3 regions of the Phyllobacterium sp. SL163 genome follow, and region 3 is predicted to be linked to each of the others. Evidence: riboswitches for the same ligand, from Rfam matches in the RefSeq annotation. Region 3 holds a riboswitch; each other region holds the start of a gene.

Region 1 (7,999 bases), on a different contig from region 3:
CCGTGTATCGGTATCGAGTGTTTCCGAGGCGAATACCTCGCGCCACAGGCGTTCCGCCCGATTAAAGATGCCTGATACTTCACTGTACATTGCGACCTCCAGGGAACAATTGGGTTGCAGAGTGCAGCTGCCTCCAGGAGACAACCGATACCCGATGATGACCGGTTGTAAAAATTTGTCAACAATCACTACCGGTTTAATCGTGTATCGATTTTAACGCTTTCGCAACTTTTCGGGCGCTTAATTCTTAATGAATGATTATTTTTCAGAGCCTTAACAGCCATTTTTAAGACATTTGGCCGCCATGAAAAAACTCTATTCTTTAACACTTTAACACTAGAAAATGTCACGCGAGGGACTATGACTGCATCTCACAGGGTGGTCAGGCAACAATCATGATTTCGCAGAAAGCCAAATATGCGCTCCGGGCGCTTGTCGTTCTCGCCAGAGCCGATGCCGAAAAGGCCCTTTTCATTTCGGACATCGCGGAAGAACAGAACATTCCGAAGAAGTTCCTGGAACAGATCCTGCTCGACCTGAAACATCAAGGCATCGTCATGAGCCGCCGCGGCAAAATGGGCGGCTATCTCCTGCTCAAGCAGGCGCAAGACATCACCTTCGGTGAGGTCCTCAGGCTGATCGACGGGCCGATTGCGCCCCTGCCGTGCCTCAGCAAGATTGCCTACCGGCGCTGCGAAGACTGCGACAGCGAGGACAAGTGCGAAATCCGCCATGTCTTCAGCGAAGTCGCCAATGTCACGCGCGGCGTGCTCGATAAGACCACAATTGCCGATTGCCTCGCCTATGGCGATGGCGGCAAGCTGGCAGCCGTGCTCGACAGCTAGATCTTTCAATCGGGATTCTTACTGGTTTCCGCTCGTTCTCCGACGCGTGTGGTGCGTGGTTCGACAAGCTCACCATGAGGGAGGCTGTTTGGTGCAAGACCAATTGCAAGCGTTGCAGAATATGCTCCCGGCAATCCTCACCCTCCCTCATGGTGAGCTTGTCGAACCACGCGCCAAGCAGTATGCAGCCCAAGAACCAACATCAAGGAACACCATGACCGCCAACGATCCGGAAACACTGGCCTTTTACGCCGATGAAGCGGTGCGTTACGCCAACCAGTCGCAAGCGCGCGCGTTTGACCATCTCGACGCCTACCTCGCCCTGCTGTCTCCCGGCGCCAGAATTCTTGAGCTTGGCTGCGGCGGCGGTGACGACACTGCGCATATGCTTGCCCGCGGCTTTGACGTGGTGCCGACGGATGGCTCGCCCGAAATCGCCGCCGAAGCGCAGAAGCGCCTGGGCATTGCCGTCGATGTCTTGCAGTTCGAGCATATTGCAGCGGACAATGCCTATGACGGCGTCTGGGCCAGCGCCTGCCTGTTGCACGTGCCGCGCGCCGGCCTGCCCGCTATCATCAGCCATATCAACCGCGCCCTCAAACCCGGCGGACGGTTCTTTGCCAGTTTCAAGGCCGGTACGGCCGAAGGCCGCGACCGCTTCGGCCGCTACTTCAACTATCCCTCGCCGCAATGGCTGCGCCAGGCCTATGGCGAAGATCGCTGGCACGGCATCGATATCGCTGCGCTGATGGGCAGCGGCTATGACCGTGAGCCGACGCAATGGCTGCACGTCATCGCCACCAAACGGCCCTGATCAGGTAAAGACAGCTTTTCCGATGACCGGCGTTGATGGCACCGCCACATCGCGCGGCTCCAGCATGCCCGCGTGAAAGGCCATGTGCCCGGCATCCGCCGCCTTGGCGAAGGCGGTCGCCATGGCGACAGGGTCGGCAGCCTTGGCAACGGCGGTGTTGAGCAGGATGGCATCAAAACCGAGTTCCATCACCGTGGCGGCATGGGACGGCCGGCCGAGACCGGCATCGACGATGAGCGGCACCTCGGGGAAATGCCCGCGCAGGGCACGCAGGGCATGCAGATTGAGCGGGCCAAGCGCCGAGCCGATGGGCGCGCACCACGGCATCAGCACCTCGCACCCCGCCTCGAGCAGGCGCTCCGCCACGACCAGATCGTCCGTCGTATAGGGAAACACCTTGAAGCCGTCCCCAGTCAGGATCCGCGCTGCTTCCACCAGCGCAAACACATCCGGCTGCAGTGTGTCGTGATTGCCGATGACTTCGAGCTTGATCCAGTCGGTGGCAAAAATATCCCGCGCCATCTGGGCGGTCAGCACCGCTTCCTTGACCGTGTGGCAGCCCGCCGTATTCGGCAGCACATGCACGCCGAGCGACTGGATCAGCGACCAGAACTTGTCGCCGGACTTGCCGCCCGCCATTTCGCGCCGCAGGGAGACCGTGACGATCCTGGTTTCCGATGCCTTCACCGCATCCATCAGGATCGCCGGTGACGGATATTGCGCGGTGCCAAGCAGGAGGCGCGAGGACAGTTCGGTGCCATAAAGGGTCAGCATGGCTCAGCCTCCCTGCCGGGGGGTGAGGATTTCCACCCGGTCGCCTTCATTCAGCGCCACGGCAGCGCGCGCGGTCGCCCGCACCAACTCGCCGTTGAGCGCGGTCGCCAGCCATTCGCCCTCATACTCAAGTTCGCCGAGCAAATCGGCCAGTGTTTTGGCCGCAACCTCGTGCGGCTCTCCATTGACGATCAGTCTCATGATCAAGCTACCTTCTCTGCGTCAAAAGCCATCGCCGCCGCCTGCATCGCCATGGCAGGCGCCAGCAAAAATCCGTGCCGATACAATCCGTTGATGCTGATCACCCGGCCATCCCGCTCAACGCGCGGAAAATTGTCCGCATAGGCCGGGCGCACGCCGACACCGGTCTCAATGATCGCTGCCTCGCCGAAGGCCGGATGCAGGCTGTAGGCGGCATTGAGCAGTTCCATCATCGACCGGGCGGTGACCGGCCCCGTCGCATCGCTTTCGATCATCGTCGCGCCGACCATGAAGAGGTGATCGGCGCGCGGGACGATGTAGACGGGAAAACGCGGATGGATCAGCCGGACAGGCCGGGCCAGCGCGATGTCGCGGGTTTGCAGGATGAGCATTTCACCGCGCACCCCGCGCAGATCCGGCTTGGCCGTGGAATAACCGGTGCAGTCGACAATGCGGTCGAATTTGCCCTCGTCCCGCTCGTTCTCAAAGCGAACGCCTGATGCGGCGAGCTTGGCCGCCAGGGCTGTCAGGGCGCGGCGCGGATCGAGATGCGCTTCGTCCCGGAAAAACAGCCCCCGGCGGAACCGCCCCGCAAGGTCGGGTTCGAGACTGCCCAGTTCCTGCGCGTCCACGCCGGCAAAACCCGAGGTACGCGAGGCGAAGCGGTCCAATTCCCCGGCATCACGCGCTGGCGCCAGCACCAGTGTCCCGTTGCGCACGACGCGCCCTGGCAGGGCCGCCTCCCACCAGGAGGCAGCCTTCAATCCGAGTTCCAGCACCTGTTCATCGGCACTTTCCCGCTCGCAATAGGGCGCAAGCATGCCGCCCGCATACCAGGAGGCGGTCGACGACGTGTCGCGGCGCGGGTCGAAGACGGTCACGTCTGCGCCCCGCGCCATCAGTTCATGTGCGGCGGTGAGCCCGGCCACGCCAGCGCCTTTGACAAGGATGCGCATCAGAAATCGTCACCCCCGACCGGTATGGGCACAGCTGCTGATTTCAGCGGCATGTAGAGATCGCCGCCCTGCCGGAATTTTTCCGCCATGGCCGACATGCCCTCCTTCTGCGCTTCGGCGCGGATATCGTGGGAAATCCGCATCGAACAGAATTTCGGCCCGCACATCGAGCAGAAATGCGCCACCTTGTGCGCCTCTTTCGGCAATGTCTCGTCGTGGAACAGCCGCGCCGTTTCGGGATCGAGCGACAGGTTGAACTGGTCTTCCCAGCGGAACTCGAAGCGTGCCCGCGACAGGGCATCGTCCCGCACCTGCGCCGCCGGATGGCCCTTGGCAAGGTCCGCCGCATGGGCGGCGATCTTGTAGGTGATCACCCCGATCTTCACATCGTCGCGGTTGGGCAGGCCGAGATGTTCCTTCGGCGTGACATAGCAAAGCATGGCGGTGCCGAACCAGCCGATCATCGCCGCACCGATCCCCGACGTGATGTGATCATAACCGGGCGCGATATCGGTGGTGAGTGGTCCCAGCGTGTAGAACGGCGCCTCACCGCAGACGGCAAGCTGCTTGTCCATGTTCGCCTTGATCTTGTGCATCGGCACGTGGCCGGGGCCCTCGATCATCACCTGGCAGCCCTTGGCCCAGGCAATCTGCGTCAGTTCCCCCAGCGTCTCCAGCTCGGCAAACTGCGCCGCATCGTTCGCATCGGCGATGGAACCCGGCCGCAGCCCGTCACCCAGCGAGAAGCTGACATCATAGGCACGGCAGATATCGCAGATTTCCTCGAAATGCTCGTAGAGGAAACTTTCCCGGTGATGATGCAGGCACCACTTGGCCATGATCGAGCCGCCACGCGACACGATGCCGGTGACACGGTCGACGGTCAGCGGGATGTAATGCAACCGAACACCCGCATGGATGGTGAAATAATCGACACCCTGCTCCGCCTGTTCGATCAGCGTGTCGCGATAGACCTCCCACGTCAGGTCTTCGGCAATGCCGCCGACCTTTTCCAGCGCCTGATAGAGCGGCACGGTGCCGATCGGCACGGGGGCGTTGCGGATGATCCATTCGCGGATATTGTGGATGTTGCGGCCGGTCGACAGGTCCATCACCGTGTCGGCACCCCAGCGGATGGCCCAGACCATTTTTTCCACTTCCTCCGCCATGGAGGAGGTCACTGCGGAATTGCCGATATTGGCGTTGATCTTGACCAGGAAGTTGCGGCCGATGATCATCGGCTCGAGTTCGGGATGGTTGACATTGGCGGGAATGATCGCCCTGCCCCGGGCAATCTCCTCGCGGACGAATTCCGGTGTGACATAATCCGGCACCGACGCGCCGAAGGAATTGCCGTCGCGCTCCAGCTGCGCCCGCGCCGCGTCGCGGCCAAGGTTTTCACGGATCGCCACATATTCCATCTCGGGCGTGATGATCCCCGCCCGGGCATAGGCGAGCTGCGTTACGGCTTTATCGCCCTTCGCCCGCAATGGCCGGTTGCGTACCGGGAACTCCGGGGTCAGCCGTTCACCGGTGACGAAGCCATTGTCCTCCAGCTTGACGTGGCGGCCGTCATAGGCGGCAAGGTCGGCATGGCCGGCAAGCCAGCTTGCGCGGATGCGCGGCAGGCCTTTGGCGATATCGATGGCAACATTGGCATCCGTATAGGGCCCGGACGCGTCGTACACCGTCACCGGCGGCTCGCCCGCTGTCGGATGCACCGATATCTGGCGCAATGGCACGCGGATATCCGGATGGATATGGCCGGGTTTGTAAATTTTGATCGAGGCCGGCAGCGGTCCTGCCGAAACGGTTGGGGTAATTGCGGTCATCATCAGGCTCCTAAGCAATCAAGCGTGGAAACCCAGTTCTGTGCCGGAAGGATGAAAAGAGATTGCGAATCCGGATACGGATGTGCCGAGGCTGACTCGCATGACTTTCGCACCGTCCCTACGCCAGTATGAACTGGATCAGGTTCAACGGGTCACTGCGCTGCAAAAGCCAGCAGAATCTCAGCCCCTTGTCGGGACCCCCCTGGTGAATGTCTTGAATTGAACGCCCGATCCGCCATTTGTCAAGCGAATCGGTAAAATCGTGTGTGTGGCGCCCGGTCGATTCCAGGCGCCTTGACCGGATCAGGCGGCGCGCAGCGGCTTCAACGCATTGCTCCACTTGAGCAATTCGCCAATCATGGTGTTGGCGCTGGCGGTCACCAGTTCATTGGCCTGGAAGACGCCTTCATCGTTGATGAACTGCTGGTACGCCGGAACGGGAACGCCTTCGGGAATGGGAACCATCCGCAGGCCTGCGATGAGACCCTTGACCGATTCGACCGAGCGCAGGCCGCCCGACACGCCGCCATAGCTGACGAAGCCGACCGGCTTGTAGTTCCATTCCTGCCAGAGATAGATGATCGCATTGGTCAGGGACGGCGGAGCGAAATAGTCATATTCCGGCGTCACGAACACGATCGCATCGCCCGCCTCGATCAGCGCGCTCCACTTTTTCGTGTGCGCATGCTCATACTTGCGGGCGCGCGGGTGGTTGGGCTCGTCGAAAACCGGCAGGTTGAGATCCGCCAGGTCAATCAGAACAGGCTCGAACTGGCCGTCCTGGCTGGCAAAATCATGGAACCACTTGGCAACCGGCTGACCGGCGCGGCCCGGACGGGTGCTGACGTGGACGATGTTGAGCTTGGGTGCCATTGAAAGGTCTCCATAAGGCTTGACGAGTATGGAGCATGCATAGGCGCGGCGTGATGCGGCGCACAAGAAGGCACTTTTTTGAAACCGGGTAATATCGATGTGAAGACGATAGTTATGGCGGAGTCTTCACAAAACGAAACCCGCTCCAGCATGGCTCGCTGTGCGGGTTCTGTCGCGTTTTGCAAGGACCGGAAACTCCGGTCATTGATTATCGGTTGTTGTTGAAATCGCTGGAAGCGGCACCTGGACGGGCAACGCGTTCTTTCTTCTTCGGACCAGGAAGCAGACCTTCACGCTGTGCCTGCTTGCGCGCTGCCTTGCGGGCGCGGCTGACGGCTTCAGCCTTTTCACGGACACGGCGCTCGGACGGCTTTTCAAATGCCTGGCGCGCCTTCATTTCGCGAAAGAGACCTTCGCGCTGCATCTTCTTTTTCAGGACCCGGAGGGCCTGTTCAACATTGTTATCACGGACGAGAACTTGCAATCGTTTTCCTTACCCATGCTTGTCTCGTCTTGCGGGCGTAAGCGTCACAATCAGACAAGCGTTTGATGAATTACCACAACGGCAATCCCGAGAAGCGCGGACTTTATTCATTCCCGCGCTAAAAATCCAGTGCACGGGAGCAGTTTTACTGACATCCACTTCATTTCATCCCGGCAAATTCAATATTTCCGCCGGGATGAACCTGTCGCTTTGCCAAATCCGCCGCATCGGACGGTTTCGGCAGGGAATCAGATGGCAGCGGTGATGATGATTTCGACGAGATAATCCGGGGTCGCCAGCTTGGCTTCGCCGGTGGCGCGCGCAGGCGTGTTGGCCGGATCGACCCAGGCATCCCAAACCGCATTCATTTCGGCAAAGTCCTTCATGTCGGCCATCCAGATGATCGCCTGCAGGATCTTGGACTTGTCGGAACCGGCTTCCTTCAACAGGCGCTCGACCGAAGCCAGGACGTCCTTGGTCTGCTCGGTGACGCTCTTGCCCGGTGTACCTACCTGCCCTGCGAGATAAACCGTGTTGCCATGGATAACGGCCTGGCTCATGCGTGGACCGACTTCAATACGACGAATGCTCATGGAAAGCTCCTCTAGCAGTTTGGGTAGATCGATATTGGACAGGCATATAAGAAAAAAGGGCCATTCGGCCCTGTTCAAGGCGTTATAGTTGGGGCCCGCCGGAAAGCAACAAAAATCATCGGTTCCGCCCACGGTTTTCGTTTGCCCCGCCCCCTGAAGCGAGCGGCCGCAAGGGTTTGGATCCTCCGTCCGCTGCACCATTGTTAACCATGGGAAAGCGGAGGCAAGGGATGCTGCGGAAACCGGCTGCTTCTGTCGCGATGTGTCTTGCGGGCTCAAGGCGCCGCTGCATACTCGACCATTCCATGGCTACTGCGCTGTTGATAGCGGAAGCGTCGGGCGGACCAGCCGCGAACCCTAGGAATTTGATTTTGTACTTGCGATATGATGCAATATTAAGCTTATCTATGATAACGTGCCCTACAATTCGACGGGAGTGATAAGTAATTGATATATCCATTCGTTGAAAACATAAGATATGGTGACCGATCTATACCATTCTGCATCGCCGATGAGATCGGATATCATTGGTATGTTGCAGTTGGCAACAATTATACTGGATTTCGCGAGCGTTGCATTTACTTGATCGAACCGGGATCGCATGTTGTTGACTGCGGCTCCCATCAC
Region 2 (7,999 bases), on a different contig from region 3:
GCTCAACCGCGTCATCTACCGCCATGTCAAGGAAAGCGCCACGCAGCGCCTGCTCCTGGAAAAGGGCGATATCGACGTTGCCCGCAATCTGGAGCCCAACGATCTGGAGCAGGTGGTCAAGAACAGCGACATCAAGACGACCAGCGCAGCCAAGGGCACGATCTATTATTTCAGCCTCAACCAGAAGAATGCGAACCTGGCCAAGCCGGAAGTGCGTGAAGCGCTGAAATATCTCGTCGATTATGATGCCATCGGTGAAAAGCTGATCAAGGGCATCGGCGAAATCCACCAGACCTTCCTGCCGAAGGGCATTCTGGGCGAGCTGGACGAAAAGCCCTATTCCCTCAACGTGGCGAAGGCCAAGGAGCTTCTGGCCAAGGCCGGCCTGAAGGATGGTTTCTCGGTGACGATGGATGTGCGCAACGGCCAGCCGGTGACGGGCATTGCCGAATCCGTGCAGCAGACCTTTGCCCAGGGCGGCGTGAAGCTGGAGATCATTCCCGGCGACGGTAAGCAGACGCTGACCAAATACCGCGCCCGCACCCATGATATCTATATCGGTCAGTGGGGCGTGGATTACTGGGATCCGAACTCCAATGCGGAAACCTTCACCAGCAATCCGGACAATGCCGATACCGGCACCAACAAGACGCTCGCATGGCGCAATGCCTGGGATGTGCCGGATCTGACCAAGGAAACCAAGTCGGCCCTTCTGGAACGCGACACTGCCAAGCGCGCCAAGACCTATGAGGATCTGCAGAAGAAGGTTCTGGCAACCAGCCCGTTCGTTCTCCTGTTCCAGCAGACGGAAGTTGCCGGTATCCGCTCGAATCTCAAGGGTTTCAAGCTCGGACCATCTTTCGATACCAATTACGTTTTCACCGTATCGAAATGATCAGGGCAAGCGCCCAAGGCTGAAATTATGACGACCACAGAAACACAACTGGAGGCCAGGCGTTCAGGCGCCTGGGCCTCCGGCCTTGCCATTGCTATTGGCCGCTTCGTGCTGATCGGCGCGATCACTTTCCTCGGCCTTCTCGCCGTGACTTTCTTTATCGGACGGGTCATTCCCATCGATCCCGCCCTGGCGATCGTCGGCGATCGGGCCCCGGCCCATGTGGTCGAGCGCGTGCGCGAGGAATATGGCCTGAACCTGCCGCTCTATGAGCAGTTTTTCATCTATGTGAAAGGCGCGCTGCAGGGTAATTTCGGCAATTCGGTCTTGACCTCCAATCCTGTCATGACCGACATCCGCCGGGTGTTTCCCGCCACCATGGAGCTTGCCACGTTCGGCACGCTCATCGGCACGCTTTTCGGCGTACCGCTTGGGGTCCTTGCCGCGGTCAAACGTGGCAGCCTGATCGACCAGATCGTGCGTCTGATCGGCCTTATCGGCTATTCCATGCCGATCTTCTGGCTCGGATTGCTGGCGTTGCTGGTCTTTTACGCCAAGCTTGGCTGGACTTCGGGTCCGGGCCGCATCGACGTCATCTATGAATACACCTTTACGCCCATTACCGGCTTTTATCTTCTCGACGCAGTGCTTCAAGGCAATTGGGACGCCTTCTGGAATATCTTCTCATTCATCATCCTGCCCGCTTCGCTGCTTGGTTATTTCTCGCTTGCCTATATCAGCCGCATGACCCGCAGTTTCATGCTCAATGAGCTGGAACAGGAATATATCGTTGCCGCCCGCGCCAAGGGCCTGTCGGAAACCCGTATCATCTGGGCCCACGCCTTGCGCAACGCCGCCGTGCCACTGGTGACGGTCATTGCCCTGTCCTATGCCAATTTGCTTGAAGGTTCAGTCCTGACCGAAACCGTCTTCTCGTGGCCGGGCCTCGGCCTGTACATCACCAATTCCCTGCAAAACGCGGATATGAACGCGGTCCTTGGCGGCACCATCATCATTGGCGCAGTGTTCATTGCCATCAATCTTCTGTCTGATCTTCTGTATCAGGCGCTTGACCCACGGACGCGCGCACGATGAGCCAGACAATCCATACACCGCCTCCACCCATGTCACGCCGTCAATGGCTGATGAGTGACCGTCCGCAATCACGCCTGCAGGCAAGGCTTGGCCGCGCCTATCTGGTGTGGGGCCGCTTCGCCAGCAACCGGCTGGCGCTTGCCGGCCTTGCCATTATCGTCGCCCTGCTGGTGGTTGCAGCATTGGCCAATGTTCTTGCGCCGCATTCACCCGTTATCGGCGACCTGCGCAATGCGCGCCTGTTGCCACCCGGTGGTGATTATTGGCTCGGCACCGATGATCAGGGCCGCGATATTCTCTCGCGCCTCATCTACGGCTCGCGCCTCACGCTCTATGTCGTGATACTCGTGGCGATCATCGCAGCGCCCATTGGCCTGATCGTCGGCACCGCTGCGGGTTATGCGGGAGGCTGGGTCGATTCCATCCTCATGCGCCTCACCGATATTTTTCTGGCTTTCCCAAAGCTTATTCTCGCACTTGCGCTTGTCGCAGCCCTGGGACCTGGCATCGAAAATGCGGTCTTTGCCATCGCCGTGACGTCCTGGCCACCCTATGCGCGTATTGCGCGCGCCGAAACACTGACGATTCGCAATTCCGACTATATTGCAGCTGTCCGCCTGATGGGGGCCTCGCCGGTCCGCATCGTCCTGCGGCACATCATGCCGCTCTGCCTGTCCTCGCTGATTGTCCGTGTGACCCTGGATATGGCCGGTATCATCCTGATTGCCGCGGGTCTTGGCTTTCTTGGTCTCGGCGCTCAGCCGCCATTGCCGGAATGGGGGGCGATGATTGCGTCGGGCCGCCGCTTCATCATGGATCAGTGGTGGGTTGCCGCAGCACCGGGCTTTGCCATTCTGATCGTCAGCCTAGGCTTCAATCTGTTGGGCGATGGCCTGCGCGATGCGCTTGATCCGCGAGGCAACAACCAATGAGCACGCTTTTGACTGTCAAGGACCTGCGGGTCCAGTTTCCGACCCGGACGGGTGTGGTCGATGCCGTGCGCGGCGTATCCTTTACGCTCGGCCGCGAACGTCTCGGCATCGTCGGCGAATCCGGTTCGGGCAAGTCCCAGACCGGGCGCGCCATCATGGGGCTGACGCCGCCGCATGCGAAAATTACCGCGGAGACGTTGAACTTCGATGGCATCGACCTGCTGAAAGTCTCGGCTGCGGAACGGCGGTCGCTGCGCGGCAACCGGATTGCCATGATTTTGCAGGACCCAAAATATTCGCTCAATCCGGTCATGAGCATCGGGCGGCAGATCGTCGAGACGCTGCGCACCCACGAAAGGGTCAGCAAATCCGAGGCGCGCAAGCGCGCGCTCGACATGCTGGCCGCCGTGCAGATCCGCGATCCCGAACGCGTCTTCGACCTCCATCCGCACGAGGTTTCGGGCGGCATGGGGCAGCGCGCCATGATTGCCATGATGTTGATCACCGGCCCGGAACTGCTGATCGCCGATGAACCGACCTCGGCGCTCGACGTGACTGTCCAGCTGGATGTTCTCGCCATCCTCGACAATCTGGTGCGCGATCGCGGCATGGGGCTGATCTTCATTTCGCACGATCTGCGGCTGGTCTCGTCGTTCTGCGACCGGGTCATCGTCATGTATGCGGGCCATATCGTCGAGGAGATCGCCGCCAAGGACCTGCACAATGCCAAACATCCCTATACGCAGGGGCTTCTGAACTGCATGCCGAAAATTGGTGCCGATACCCATCCTCTCCCTGTCCTTGATCGTAAGCCGGAGTGGGCGGCATGACGACATCTCCTGCCAAAGCGCTTGTCGTCGACAAGCTTGAAGTCACGTTCGATCGTTTCCGTGCCTTGCGGGGTGTCAGCCTCGATGTGATGCCGGGTGAATCCTTCGGGCTCGTCGGTGAATCCGGCTCCGGCAAATCGACATTGCTGCGGGCGGTTGCCGGGCTTGCGCCAACCAGCGGCGGTTCGATCACCGTGAACGGCAAGCTGCTGGACAAGAAGCGCACCAAGGCATTCTATCGTGAAGTGCAGATGGTGTTCCAGGACCCCTATGGTTCGCTGCACCCGCGCCAGACCGTCGACCGGCTTCTGCTGGAACCTCTGGCGGTCCACGGATTTGCCGACATTGAAAAGCGAATCCTGCGCGCGCTCGACGAGGTGGGCCTCGGCTCCAGCTTCCGCTTCCGCTATTCGCATCAGCTGTCCGGCGGCCAGCGCCAGCGTGTCGCTATCGCCCGGGCATTGATCCTGGAGCCGTCGATCCTGCTGCTCGATGAACCAACGTCGGCGCTCGATGCATCCGTACAGGCCGAAGTGCTGAACCTGCTGGAACAGATACGCCGCGACCGCAAGCTGACCTTCCTGATGGTCAGTCACGATCTGGCGGTGGTCACCCACATGTGCGACCGGCTGATGGTCATGCAGAGCGGTGCCGAGGTGGAGCGCCTTTCCGCCGCCGATCTTGCCGCCCGCAAGGTGACGCAGGCCTATACGCGCAATCTGCTCGTTGCCAGCGAGGGTTTTGTGCGGCCGGGCGCACCCGCTGCCTAGGTCGTGCTTTATCGGATTTTTACCATGGTGCACGACTTATCGCAGATTGAGACAATCTGAACGAATTTGCTAAGCAGGCATTTACGGCATGGCCTTCATGGTTCGCTCAACAACCGGAGCGGGCTATGAGCAAATTCAAACAATTCCTGAGAGACAAGCGTGGGGCCACGGCACTGACCTTCGGTCTGCTGCTTGTGCCGCTTATGGGCATGACCGGTCTTGCCCTTGACTATACCGTTGCCTCAAATGAAAGAGTCAATTTGCAGAACGCCGCTGACACAGCGGCGCTGGCCGGTGCCTCCATCTTCACGGGTGGCAATGCACAGGCTGCCGAGGACAGGGCACGGGCCTTTTTGCGGGCCAATCTTGGCGCCAAGGCGAGCACTGTCAGTGTCAATTTCAGTGCAAAGGACCAGAAGGTTACCGTCAATCTGGGAGGGCAGACCAATACCCTCTTCATGTCGTTGCTGAACCAGAACTCAGTCCAGATTGGTGTGACTTCGACTGCGCTGGCGCCGTTGAAACCGTCAGAAGCCAAAATCATCTTGAAGGACATGTACGGCATTTGGGCCAAAAAGGTTTCGATTGTCGTCACTCGCCCTGGTTCAAGTAAGGAAGTGACGTTAGGCACCGTGTTGTATGAGGCCAAAGACAAGACTGCCCTCAATTGGCGAGGAACAGGGGTCAAAACCATGAGTCCGGCTGACGGTAACGTTGTGCTCGGCGACTACCAAACACTGTATATCAAAATGGAAGTCAAAAAGGACGGTTGTGATGTCGGCCGTTATAATTCCACAGCTGGTACAAACACAGTTACGTGTAAAACTGCATCGAGCGGATATAGGAATTATGACGCAACATACCAAACCAATGATGGAAATACTGTGGATCATCTCTTCGTTGACGGTGTGCAGCTGAAGAAAAACGGTGATACAAAGTTAACTGATCTGCTCAGTTGCGATAAGCAATCTCACGAACATGCTTGGGAAGACGGCGGTGGCTGGGACCAGCAAGATCTTTTCTACACGGTTATTTCCGGGTGCAAAGCTGTCGATGGGGAGAATGTCCGCCTGACCAACTGATGTCTGCAATCCTCAAGCGGCGCGATTGACTTTACGCCGCCGCCGCTCCATCATGACTTCATTCCGAGGGGGGCACTGTACAGTGCTGAGATAGCGTCGAGCTGGACCCTTGAACCTGATCCGGGTTATGCCGGCGTAGGAACGGGAATTGAGCATTCTTCACGCACTCTGCCTTGTCTTCGCACATATCCGGATCTCCACACGTTTGATGGAGTCCTGCAGATGCCGTTTTCGCTGAATCACCAATCGCCGAGTCTGTGACGGCCCGCCATGCGCATGCTCGTCCGCATCGCCGGAGCCCTGCTGGCTGTGCTTGCGTGCTGGCACCTCGCTGTCTGGATGCTGCAGCCGCCGCGCTTCATCCTGCCCGGCCCCGGTTCTGTCATTGCCGCCCTGATAGAGCAGCAGCATTATCTCCTGAGCAACGCCGCCATCACGGTGCTTGAGATCGTGCTCGGGCTGTTCTTCGGTGCCATCGCCGGAATCCTTGTTGCGCTTCTGGTGGCCGGCCTGCCGGGTTTCGGCCAGATCGTCTGGCCGCTCCTGTTGGTCTTGCAGGCGCTCCCGGTCTTTGCCATTGCGCCGCTTCTGGTTCTCTGGTTCGGCTTCGGCCTCGCGTCCAAGGTCGTCATGGCCAGCCTGATCATCTTCTTCCCCGTTGCCTCGTCCTTTGCCGATGCACTGCGCCGGACCAGTCAGGATCTGCTGGATGCCGCCGCCCTGACACAAGCCTCGCCGCTGGCGACACTGTTCCTCATCCGCGTGCCCAGCGCCTTGCCCGGCCTCGGTTCGGGCCTGCGTGTTGCGGCGGTCTTTGCCCCCATTGGCGCCGTGATCGGCGAATGGGTCGGTGCCTCGCGCGGACTGGGCTTCGTCATGCTGCAGGCCAATGCCCGCATGCAGACCGATACGCTGTTTGCCGCCCTTATCATCCTCGCCGTTCTGACCATCGTTCTGCGTTTCCTCGTCGATGCCTTCGCCGCACGTCTCACGCCCTGGGTGCAGGCATCATGACCGCCCCGTTTTCCCGTCCCGTTGATAAAGGAATGCCCATGTTTCGCCGCCGCGCGTTTGCCCCCGCCATCATCCTGCTAACCGCCCTGTCTCTCCTCGCATCACCCGCCGCGGCGGCAGACAAGCTGTCTGTCCTGCTGGAATGGTTCGTCAACCCCGACCATGCACCGCTGGTGATTGCCCGCGAAAAGGGTTTCTTCAGCGAAGCGGGACTGGACGTGGATCTGATCCCGCCGGCCGATCCGGCAGCGCCGCCGCGTCTCGTGGCGGCCAAGCAGGCGGACATCGCCATCGGCTATCAGCCCAACCTCTATCTCAGCCATGACGAAGGCCTGCCGCTGGTGCGTTTCGGCACCCTGGTGGAGACGCCGCTCAACACGGTGACCGTCCTCGCCGATGGCCCGATCAAGAGCCTGAAGGACCTGAAGGGCAAAAAAGTCGGGTTCTCCGTGGCCGGTTTTGAGGATGCCATGCTCGGCGCCATGCTGAAATCCGAAGGCTTGAAGACGGGAGATGTCGAGCTGATCAATGTCAACTTCGCGCTGTCGGCATCGCTGATCGCCAATCAGGTGGATGCCACGGTGGGCGGTTACCGCAATTTCGAGCTGACGCAGATGGCGCAGGAAGGTCACAAGGGAACGGCATTCTTTCCCGAGGAGCATGGCGTTCCCGTTTATGACGAACTGATCTTCCTGACCCATCCCGATCTGGCGAAAGACGACCGTTTGAAACGTTTCATCGGCGCCGTGGAAAAGGGAGCGATCTATCTGACCAACCATCCCGATGAGTCCTGGTCGCTGTTCGTCAAGGCTTATCCCGATCTCGACAATGCGCTGAACCGGCAGGCATGGATCGATACATTGCCGCGTTTTGCCAAGCGTCCCGCCGCCCTCGACCGCAGCCGTTATGAACGGCTCGGCGTGTTCATGCACGAGGCGGGGCTGATCAAATCGGTGCCCAAGGTGGATGACCTCGCCGTTGAACTGCAGTGAAATGATTTATTCGGAGAAAAAGACCATGCCAAATGTAGATTTCCGCCTGAATGCCATTGTCGATGTCGACACCATCGGCGGTGATGCCGATCTGGGTGCCCTGGCTTTGCAGGCCGCGCGGGGTGGCGCCACGATCATCCAGTATCGCGACAAGAATTCGCCGACGCGCAAGATGGTGGAGCGCGCCCGTGCCATCCATGCGGCCCTGCAAGGCACAGGCATCCCACTGCTTGTGAATGACCGCATCGACGTCGCGCTGGTGGCGGGTGTCGAGGGTGTGCATATAGGGCGCGAGGACATGCTGGTCGCCGACGCCCGCACGCTGCTTGGCCCCGATGCAATCATCGGCCTGACGGTGAAGAATGAAGCCGATGCGCAGGTGGCCATAA
Region 3 (7,999 bases):
CTTTTTGTTATTCGCTGATGATCTTCACCTTGTCGCCGACGGAAACCGTGCCGCCGGGCGGCAGGGCGTTGATCAGCCGGAAGAGATCCAGCTTGCGGTCCGTGCCCATGATCTGGCTGGAGAGACTGGCGAGCGTATCGCCCGCCTTGACCGTCACGACGCGGATCCGCAGCGGCTTGATGTTGGCCTTTTCCTGCGCCGTCAGCAAATGGAAGCTCTGCGTCACCGTTTGCGCTGCCGGCATCAGTGCCGTGCTGCCCGTGGGCGCTGCCGTCAGGAAGCGATAGATGCGGTCGCCCGAATTCACGACGAAAATATCAAATTCCCAGCGGTCCGCCTTGGCTTTTGCCGTGGCGGCGGGCATGCCGTTGAATGTCGTCGCCTTGACGCTGGCATTGTCCAGGCCGGTAACCCAGCCGCTGCGCATGTAGTCGACCATCGATGTCTTGCCGGAAACCTGGGTTCCGTCAAAGCGGATCGCGACTTCGCCGGGTCCGGTTGCCATGACCGCGGCTGCGGAATTGTCGATGACAAAGCCGTCCGGCACGGTGAAGCTGACACCGAGCAGCGGGTGCACGAAGGTGCGGCCGCGGACATAGCCTTCTTCCGGCGTGTCGCCATAGAGCAGCCCGTCAATCCCTTGCAGGAAGGAATCGCGGTCCGTCGTGCCGACACCGGGTGCACCGATCTTGCGGGCATGGCCGCGCGCCAGCTCGATGCGCTGCGGCGCGGAGGGATGGCTCGCCAGGAAGTCGAGGCTGGCATCGGTGGCGCCGGAGACGTTGCGGAAGTCCGCATAGGCGGCCATTGACTGCAGGAAGCGGGCAGCCGCAAACGGATCATACCCGGCTTCGCCGATCATCTTGATGCCGATGGCATCCGCCTGCAATTCCTGATTGCGCGAGAACTGCGCCATGCGCAGCTTGCCGCGAATGAGCGCCTCGCGGCCTGCCTGGTCGTCCTGCAGCACTTCCGACACAACGCGGCCGGCGATGACGGCTTCCGCTTCGCGCTGCTGGCGTTCGATGCCGTGATTGGCGATGACATGGCCCATTTCATGGGCAATGACGGCGGCAAGCTCCGCGCTGTCATTGGCCAGCGCAAGCAGGCCGCGGGTCACATAGAGATAGCCGCCCGGCAGTGCGAAGGCATTGATGTTGGGCGAATTGAGGATGGTGATGCGATAGGTATGGGTCGGATTGTCCGATACGGTAGTCAGATTTCCGACGACCTTGGCAACCATGCGTTCGAGCCTCGCGTCCTTGTACTCGCCGCCATAGGTGGCCAGGATGCGGGGATGCTGTTCGGCGCTCAGTTTGGCCAGCCGGTCATTCTTCGAGACATTGTCGACGATGACAGGGCTTGATGACGGGCCGAGCGCATCTTCCTTGGTGACGTTGAGCACCTGGCAGCCCGACAGGAAGGCGAGCAGCAGCGTCGTCGAAACCACGGTCGTGCTTCGTACTGCCGGATGGAACCGTCGATTGCCGATGGGGAGAATGTGCGAACCCAGAATCATGTCCTCATGTCGTGCGGCGCCAGTGCAAACGCTAAAGCCAAGTTCTCACTCGTCTTTTGCCTGCGGAATCGGTGTGCTTACTTTCTAGCTAGCCCGTTGAGCAGGCTGGGGCAAGAATTACATTGATTTCTTATGAGACCCATTGAGTACAAAATATGTCAAAGTGATAACTCTTGCGAGCCGAGATATTTTCGCAACAGGGAAGGGCCATTGGCCGAGAGCAATTCGCCCGCGGGCCCCGATGCTGCCACATGGCCATTTTCGAGAAAGAACAGCGTTGATGGTAAACGCAAAGCATCGTCTGGATGGTGGGTGACCATCACCACAGTCATTCCAGTATCTTTTTGCAGTTGTCCGACCAGATCAAGCATTTCATGGCGCAATGCTGGACCAAGTGAAGCAAAGGCTTCATCGAGCAACAGTACAGGCCGGTTGCGCACCAGCGCCCGGGCGATGGCAACGCGTTGGCGTTCCCCGCCCGACAGTGCCGCCGGTTTGCGCGTCTCCTTGCCCGCAAGCCCGACCTTGGCGATGGCGTCGTGGACCGCCTGCTGATCCGCCGCGTCGAGGCGCAGGCCCGGCTTGCGGCCAAGACCGACATTGGCGGCAACGTCGAGATGGGCGAAGAGATTGTTGTCCTGAAACACCATGGAAACCGGGCGCCGGGATGGTTCGACATGCGTGACATCGGCATCGCCGATCAGCACGCGGCCGGAGAGCGGTGCCTCGAAACCGGCAATGAGATTGAGAACCGTGGATTTGCCCGCGCCGCTCGGGCCGATGATGGCGGCAATGGACGACGGTGCGATGGCAAGGTCGAAACGCATGGCCATGTCGCCGTAATCGAAGCGAACGGCATCCAGCCGGATCGCGGCGCCGCCGGTTGTGATCTTTTCCGTTTGTTCAGCCATCTCTTGCATTGTCCTGTCGGGCGAGGCTGGCCGCACCGCGGTCGGCTGCGAACATCAGGAGCAGGCACAGGACCCCAAGGATCAGCGCCAGTCCCGCTGCATCCTGTGTGCGATAACTTCCCATGCGCTGCAAGAGCAGGAAAGGCAGGGTCTGGATGGAATCATTGCCGAACAGCGCGATGGTTCCTAGATCGCCCAGCGACAGGGCCATGGCAAACGCGAAGGCAACACCCATGGGCAGGCGCAAAGCCGGCCAGTCGATCAGGCGCAGCCGGTCCCAGCCGGTGATGCCGAGCTGGAGGCAAAGCCGGTTGTGGCGGCTTGCGGCCGTATCCCAGGCCGGGCGCAGGATACGGAAGGCGAAGGGCACGGCCATGGCGGCATTGACGCCGATGACCATGACGGGTGCAAGGCTGAACGGGTTGATGGCGTGGCGCGAGAGGATGAACCAGCCGGCGCCGATGACAATGGGCGGCACCACCATGATCAGGCTCGCCCCCAGATCCAGTGACCGTTCGAACAGACCGGGCGAAACCGTTCGCCGTCGGCTCTGTTGATACTCCCGGGCGATGACAAGCGACAGTGACAGCGCGAGGGAGAGCAGGGCTGCAGCCGCGCCAAGCACGATGCTTGTGGCAATGGCGCGCCAGACGATGGATTCGCTCATCAGGCGCGCCAGGTCGGCGCCAAGCCCGGAGACAACGGTTCCGCCCATGGGCAGGCCGACAAAGAGCAGTCCGAGGAGAATGATCGCTGTATTGACGCATTGCGCTGCACGGCCCGGCCGCTCGAAGCGCCGCGTGGTCGTCTGGAGACTGAAGCCTTCGTCCGCCGGTTTGCCCGTCAGGCCGAGCAGCAGCAGCACGGCGATGGTCAGGCCCAGTTGCAGCAGTGTGAGCGAGACGGCGCGGGCAATATCGAAATCGAAATGCAGGGACTGGTAGATCGCCACTTCCAGCGTGGTGGCACGCGGTCCGCCGCCCAGGGTCAGCACAATCGTGAACGAGGTGATGCAGAGCATGAAGATCAGCCCGGCAATACCGGACAGATTGCGGCGGATGACCGGCCATTCGATCAGGCGGAAGCGTGCCCAGCCGCCCATGCCGAGCTGCGCGGCGAGTTTCCAGTAATCCGACGGAATGGAATCAAGGCTTGCAAGCACGAGCCGGGTCGCCAGCGGCAGGTTGAAAAAGACGTGGGCGAGAAGGATGCCGGGAAGCCCGTAAATATTGGGTATGGTGTCCATGCCAAGGCTGCTGAAAGCAAAGGCCAGCAGGCCGTTGCGGCCATAGATGCTGGTGATGCCGAGCACCGCGACAAGCGCGGGTAAGGCCAGAGGCAGGGCAAACAGGCGCAGAATCAGCGCGCGGCCGGGAAAGGCGGGATGTTCATGCAAGGCGCGCGCGAGTGGAATGGCAAAGGCAACCGCAAGCAGCATGGACAGGAGCGCCTGCACCAGCGTGAACCGCGCCACCCGCCACAGATAGCTGTCGAATGCGGCAAAACCTTCCACGCCGCCGCGCAGCGCTTCGGATGCGAGACTGAGAAGTGCGCCACCCGCAAGTGCCGCCAGAAAGGCGAGGGCGCCTGCCCCCGCCCAAGGTCTGAAACTGCGGATGGCAATCACAATGCTACAGGCTCATGGCCGCGAGCCATTCATCGATCCAGGCTTTACGGTTCTTGGCGACCTCCTCGGACGGGAAGGCCAGGGTCTTGACGGGTTGAACAAGGGTTTCGAAGGCCGGGTTCAGCGCGTCGGTGGTTTTCGCAGCCGGATACATCCAGTTGTTTTCAGGAATCGCATCCTGAAACGCCGGGCTGGTCATGAAGGCAAGAAACTGCGCCGATAGCGGGTTTTTCACCCCGTTGACGGTCTGGGCCGCGACTTCGACCTGCAGGTAATGGCCTTCGCTGAACGAAATGGCCTTGTAGCGGTCCACGCGCTCGGCGATCAGGTGATAGGCCGGGGACGTCGTGTAGGACAGCACCAGTGGTGCTTCGCCCTTGGTGAAGAGGCCATAGGCCTCCGACCAGCCGGGTGTGACGGTCAGCACGCGGTCTTTCAGCTTCGCCCAGGCTTCTCCCGCCTTGTCGCCATAGACCGACTTGACCCAGAGCAGCAGGCCGAGACCGGGCGTCGAGGTGCGGGGGTCTTCGATGACGATCTTCTGCTTCGGGTCGCCTTCGACCAGTTCCTTCAGGCTTTCCGGCGGGGTCTTCAGCTTCTCGGAATCATAGATGACGGCGAAATAGCCGTAATCGTAGGGAACGAAGGTATCATCCTTGTAGCCGCCGGGGATGGTCACGGCGGAGGTGTCGATGCCATGGGGGGCAAACAGGCCGGTTTGCCTGGCCTCGTAGGTCAGGTTGGTGTCGAGGCCGAGCACCACATCCGCCTTGGTTGACTCGCCTTCCAGCTTGACCCGGTTGAGCAGGGCAACACCATCGGCAACCGCCACGAATTCGACCGTGCAGGCACATTGCTTTTCGAAGGCTTGCTTGACCTTCGGGCCGGGACCCCATTCGGCGGTGAAGCTTTCATAGGTGTAGACGGTGAGTTTGCCTTCGGCATGCGCGGTGCCAAGGGGAATGACGGCGAACAGAGCGGTCACAATGGCCGCTGTTTTTACAATAGTCTCGAATGGCCGCATCGGCGCCTCCTATCAGCAGTGTTCAAAAGGATTGGTGCGCCGGCAAATCTGCCGCGTCTAATCCCTCCGCCGGTACAAACCGGATCAGGTTCCGCGGGTTGGCAGGGTTTCCCCGTGCGCCTCTCAGCCGGTCCATGCGACCGGCACCCCGTTAGAGCGTGACAAGGATAGAGGTTCGGCCGGAGCCGTGCAAGCGGTCGATGCTTATGAAATCTTTATGTTTTGCCGATTCTGCCAAATCGAAAGCTGATACTGGCGCGCTTATTGTCCACAGCGAAAACATCCCGTGCGGCTGTTTTCCGATGGAAAGGGTCAATCATGTTTCGTGGTCACGGTTTTTATCATTCCCATGTCAGGGTACAGCAGAACCCGGCTTCCCAAAACGCCCGCCGCAAGGCGATTCTCCTGCGTCCGCGCCGGCAGAAATTCATCCCGGAGCTTTATCCGAGCCTGTTTCTGGCCATCGGCGTGGCGATTGCCGGCATGGCCGCGATTGCACTCGGGCGCTTCGTTTAAACCAGAATCACGGATGCCCTGTGCGACCGGCTTGTGCCATGCTATGGCCGGTGCATGAGCAAATTCGTCCTTCTTCTTGGTGGAACCGTTCACGTCACCGACCGTCTCCGGCATCTCATTGCCGGGGCGCGCGTTCTTGCCGCCGATGGCGGCATTGCCCATGCGCAGGCGCTGGGCGTTGAACCCGAGTTGTGGCTGGGCGATTTCGATTCGACATCGCCTGAACTTGCCGAACGCTATGCGCATGTGCCGCGTTCGGTTTTTCCGGCCGCCAAGGACATGACCGACGGCGAACTGGCACTCAACGAAGCCTACCGGCTGGGCGCCACCGAGGTGATCCTGTGCGGCGCCTTTGGCGGTGAACGCACCGACCACACCCTGCTGCACCTGACCATGGCCACCCGCCATGCGGCGGAAGGCCGGAAGATCATTCTCTCCAGCGGAAGCGAGGAAGCGCATCCCCTGGTTGCAGGAGAATATGCGTTCGATTTTGCCGATGGAACGGTATTCAGCATTGTGGCCTTTACGTCCCTGCGCGGATTATTTATCCATGGTGCGCGATGGCCGCTGGAAAATATGGAACTTTCTTTCGGTTCATCGCTTACAGTGTCGAATGCCGTGTGTGGAAATCTCCACGTATCGCTTCGTTCAGGCAATGCAGTCCTGATTGCTACGCCGTGAAATTGCGAACCGCTTGTAAAACAACGCGGAAAGTGCAATTCTTGCGGCACAGCATTGGGGACGCAAGCTGGTTAGTTTAGTTTTGAAACGGGAGAGGTCTTCCATGTTGAAAAGTTTGTCGACAGTAGCAGTTGCCGCGCTTCTGGCATTTTCGGTAGCCGGTTGCACAACAAGTGAACAGCGTACAGCGGGTTATGGCGTTGGCGGTGCAGCACTTGGTGCTTTGGCTGGTGGTGCAATCGGTGGTGGCCGTGGCGCACTGGCTGGTGCTGCCATTGGTGGTGTTGGTGGTGTGGCTGTTGGTGCCGCAACGGCCAACAATGATGGCCGCCGTTACTGCACATATGAAAACCGTTACGGCGAGCGTTATCGCGCGCCTTGCCGCGGTTACTAATCCTTCCCCATCAGGGAAAGCGGAACAGGCCGGGAAACCGGCCTGTTTTTGTTTGAGGCTGCCGGGGTGCATGGGCTGATCTTTGTTCTGCCGCATTAAGCCCGCACGATATGGCCGCTATATTCATGTTGAGAGGATTGACTAATGAGTTTTCGTTTGACCGCCATTGCGGTTTCCGCGCTTCTGGCCATGTCATTGGCCGGTTGTGAAACGAGCGAACAGAACCAGCGGGCCGGGACGGGCGCGTTGATCGGCGGCGGTGTCGGCGCACTCGCCGGACAGGCACTCGGGCACAATACCAAGAGCACTGTGATCGGTGCGGCCGGCGGCGCGCTTCTCGGTGCGGCTGTCGGCACGGCAACGACGCCAAGCGGTGGCGGCAACGGCAATCAGAATCTTTGCCGTTATCAGCGGCCCGATGGCAGCATCTACAATGCCCCCTGCGAAGGCAATGGCGGCCGCGGCGCTGCCTATGGCGGATACAACAACAACGGTTACAACAACGGCGGCTACTGAGCGGCGCGTTGCTGAACGGATCCAGACAGGCCGGTTTTCCGGCCTGTTCTGTTTTATGCCATAAAGATATTTGACAGCGGCGCCAATCTCGCCGACAAGCGCCCGTCGGCACTGATGTCCGGCAATTGCGCTCCTTTTCCAGAACTGAAAAACGCCATGGCTCCACCCCTTCTTCGTCTTGACCGGATTGCATTGACGTTTGGCGGCACCCCGCTTCTCAGCGATGCGGCGATTTCCGTCAGCGAGGGCGATCGCATCGCCCTTGTCGGCCGCAACGGGTCCGGCAAGTCGACGCTGCTCAAGATCGCGGCGGGTTTTATCACGCCGACCGACGGTGAAGTGTTCCGCCATCCCGGTGTCACCGTCCGCTATCTCGCCCAGGCGCCCGATATGGAAGGTTTTGCCAATGTCCGCGACTATGTCGAGGCAGGTCTGGGACCGGCGGACGATCTCTACCGCGTCAGCTACATTCTTGAACATCTCGGCCTGACCGGCGAGGAAAAGCCGGACAATCTGTCTGGCGGCGAGGCGCGGCGTGCGGCACTGGCCAAGGTTCTCGCCCCCCAGCCCGATATCCTGCTTCTCGACGAGCCGACCAACCATCTGGATCTGACGACGATCGAATGGCTGGAAAGCGAATTGCGGCAGATCCGCTCCAGCATCGTGGTCATCTCCCATGACCGGCGGTTTCTGGAAAACATCAGCCGCTCGACGGTCTGGCTTGACCGCGGCGTTACGAAACGGCTCGATCAGGGCTTTGGCGCCTTCGAGGAATGGCGCGACAAGGTGCTGGAGGAGGAAGAGCGCGATC

Evidence for each region. Region 3 has a riboswitch for thiamine pyrophosphate ahead of thiB (thiamine ABC transporter substrate binding subunit). Riboswitches for the same ligand answer to the same signal wherever they lie in the genome.
Region 1: another riboswitch for thiamine pyrophosphate. It lies ahead of thiC (phosphomethylpyrimidine synthase ThiC); the one in region 3 lies ahead of thiB (thiamine ABC transporter substrate binding subunit).
Region 2: another riboswitch for thiamine pyrophosphate. It lies ahead of ACP7B1_RS04475 (ABC transporter permease); the one in region 3 lies ahead of thiB (thiamine ABC transporter substrate binding subunit).

Annotation. Positions count from the first base shown of each region.
Region 1 is NZ_JAFCVE010000004.1:337,212-345,210, forward strand. It holds gene ACP7B1_RS11390 (hypothetical protein) at 1-90, opposite strand, end outside; gene ACP7B1_RS11395 (RrF2 family transcriptional regulator) at 396-845, shown strand; gene ACP7B1_RS11400 (class I SAM-dependent methyltransferase) at 1,060-1,659, shown strand; gene ACP7B1_RS11405 (thiazole synthase) at 1,660-2,433, opposite strand; gene thiS (sulfur carrier protein ThiS) at 2,437-2,634, opposite strand; gene thiO (glycine oxidase ThiO) at 2,637-3,590, opposite strand; gene thiC (phosphomethylpyrimidine synthase ThiC) at 3,590-5,422, opposite strand; TPP riboswitch at 5,520-5,636, opposite strand; gene ACP7B1_RS11425 (NADPH-dependent FMN reductase) at 5,726-6,295, opposite strand; gene rpsU (30S ribosomal protein S21) at 6,504-6,779, opposite strand; gene ACP7B1_RS11435 (RidA family protein) at 7,028-7,372, opposite strand; gene ACP7B1_RS11440 (FkbM family methyltransferase) at 7,955-7,999, shown strand, end outside.
Region 2 is NZ_JAFCVE010000002.1:187,623-195,621, forward strand. It holds gene ACP7B1_RS04445 (ABC transporter substrate-binding protein) at 1-895, shown strand, start outside; gene ACP7B1_RS04450 (ABC transporter permease) at 923-1,990, shown strand; gene nikC (nickel transporter permease) at 1,987-2,922, shown strand; gene ACP7B1_RS04460 (ABC transporter ATP-binding protein) at 2,919-3,752, shown strand; gene ACP7B1_RS04465 (ABC transporter ATP-binding protein) at 3,749-4,522, shown strand; gene ACP7B1_RS04470 (TadE/TadG family type IV pilus assembly protein) at 4,648-5,604, shown strand; TPP riboswitch at 5,661-5,763, shown strand; gene ACP7B1_RS04475 (ABC transporter permease) at 5,875-6,618, shown strand; gene ACP7B1_RS04480 (ABC transporter substrate-binding protein) at 6,657-7,610, shown strand; gene thiE (thiamine phosphate synthase) at 7,636-7,999, shown strand, end outside.
Region 3 is NZ_JAFCVE010000001.1:468,485-476,483, forward strand. It holds gene ACP7B1_RS02310 (M48 family metalloprotease) at 8-1,435, opposite strand; gene thiQ (thiamine ABC transporter ATP-binding protein) at 1,678-2,430, opposite strand; gene thiP (thiamine/thiamine pyrophosphate ABC transporter permease) at 2,423-4,057, opposite strand; gene thiB (thiamine ABC transporter substrate binding subunit) at 4,062-5,081, opposite strand; TPP riboswitch at 5,126-5,242, opposite strand; gene ACP7B1_RS02330 (hypothetical protein) at 5,400-5,597, shown strand; gene ACP7B1_RS02335 (thiamine diphosphokinase) at 5,652-6,278, shown strand; gene ACP7B1_RS02340 (hypothetical protein) at 6,382-6,672, shown strand; gene ACP7B1_RS02345 (YMGG-like glycine zipper-containing protein) at 6,817-7,188, shown strand; gene ACP7B1_RS02350 (ABC-F family ATP-binding cassette domain-containing protein) at 7,345-7,999, shown strand, end outside.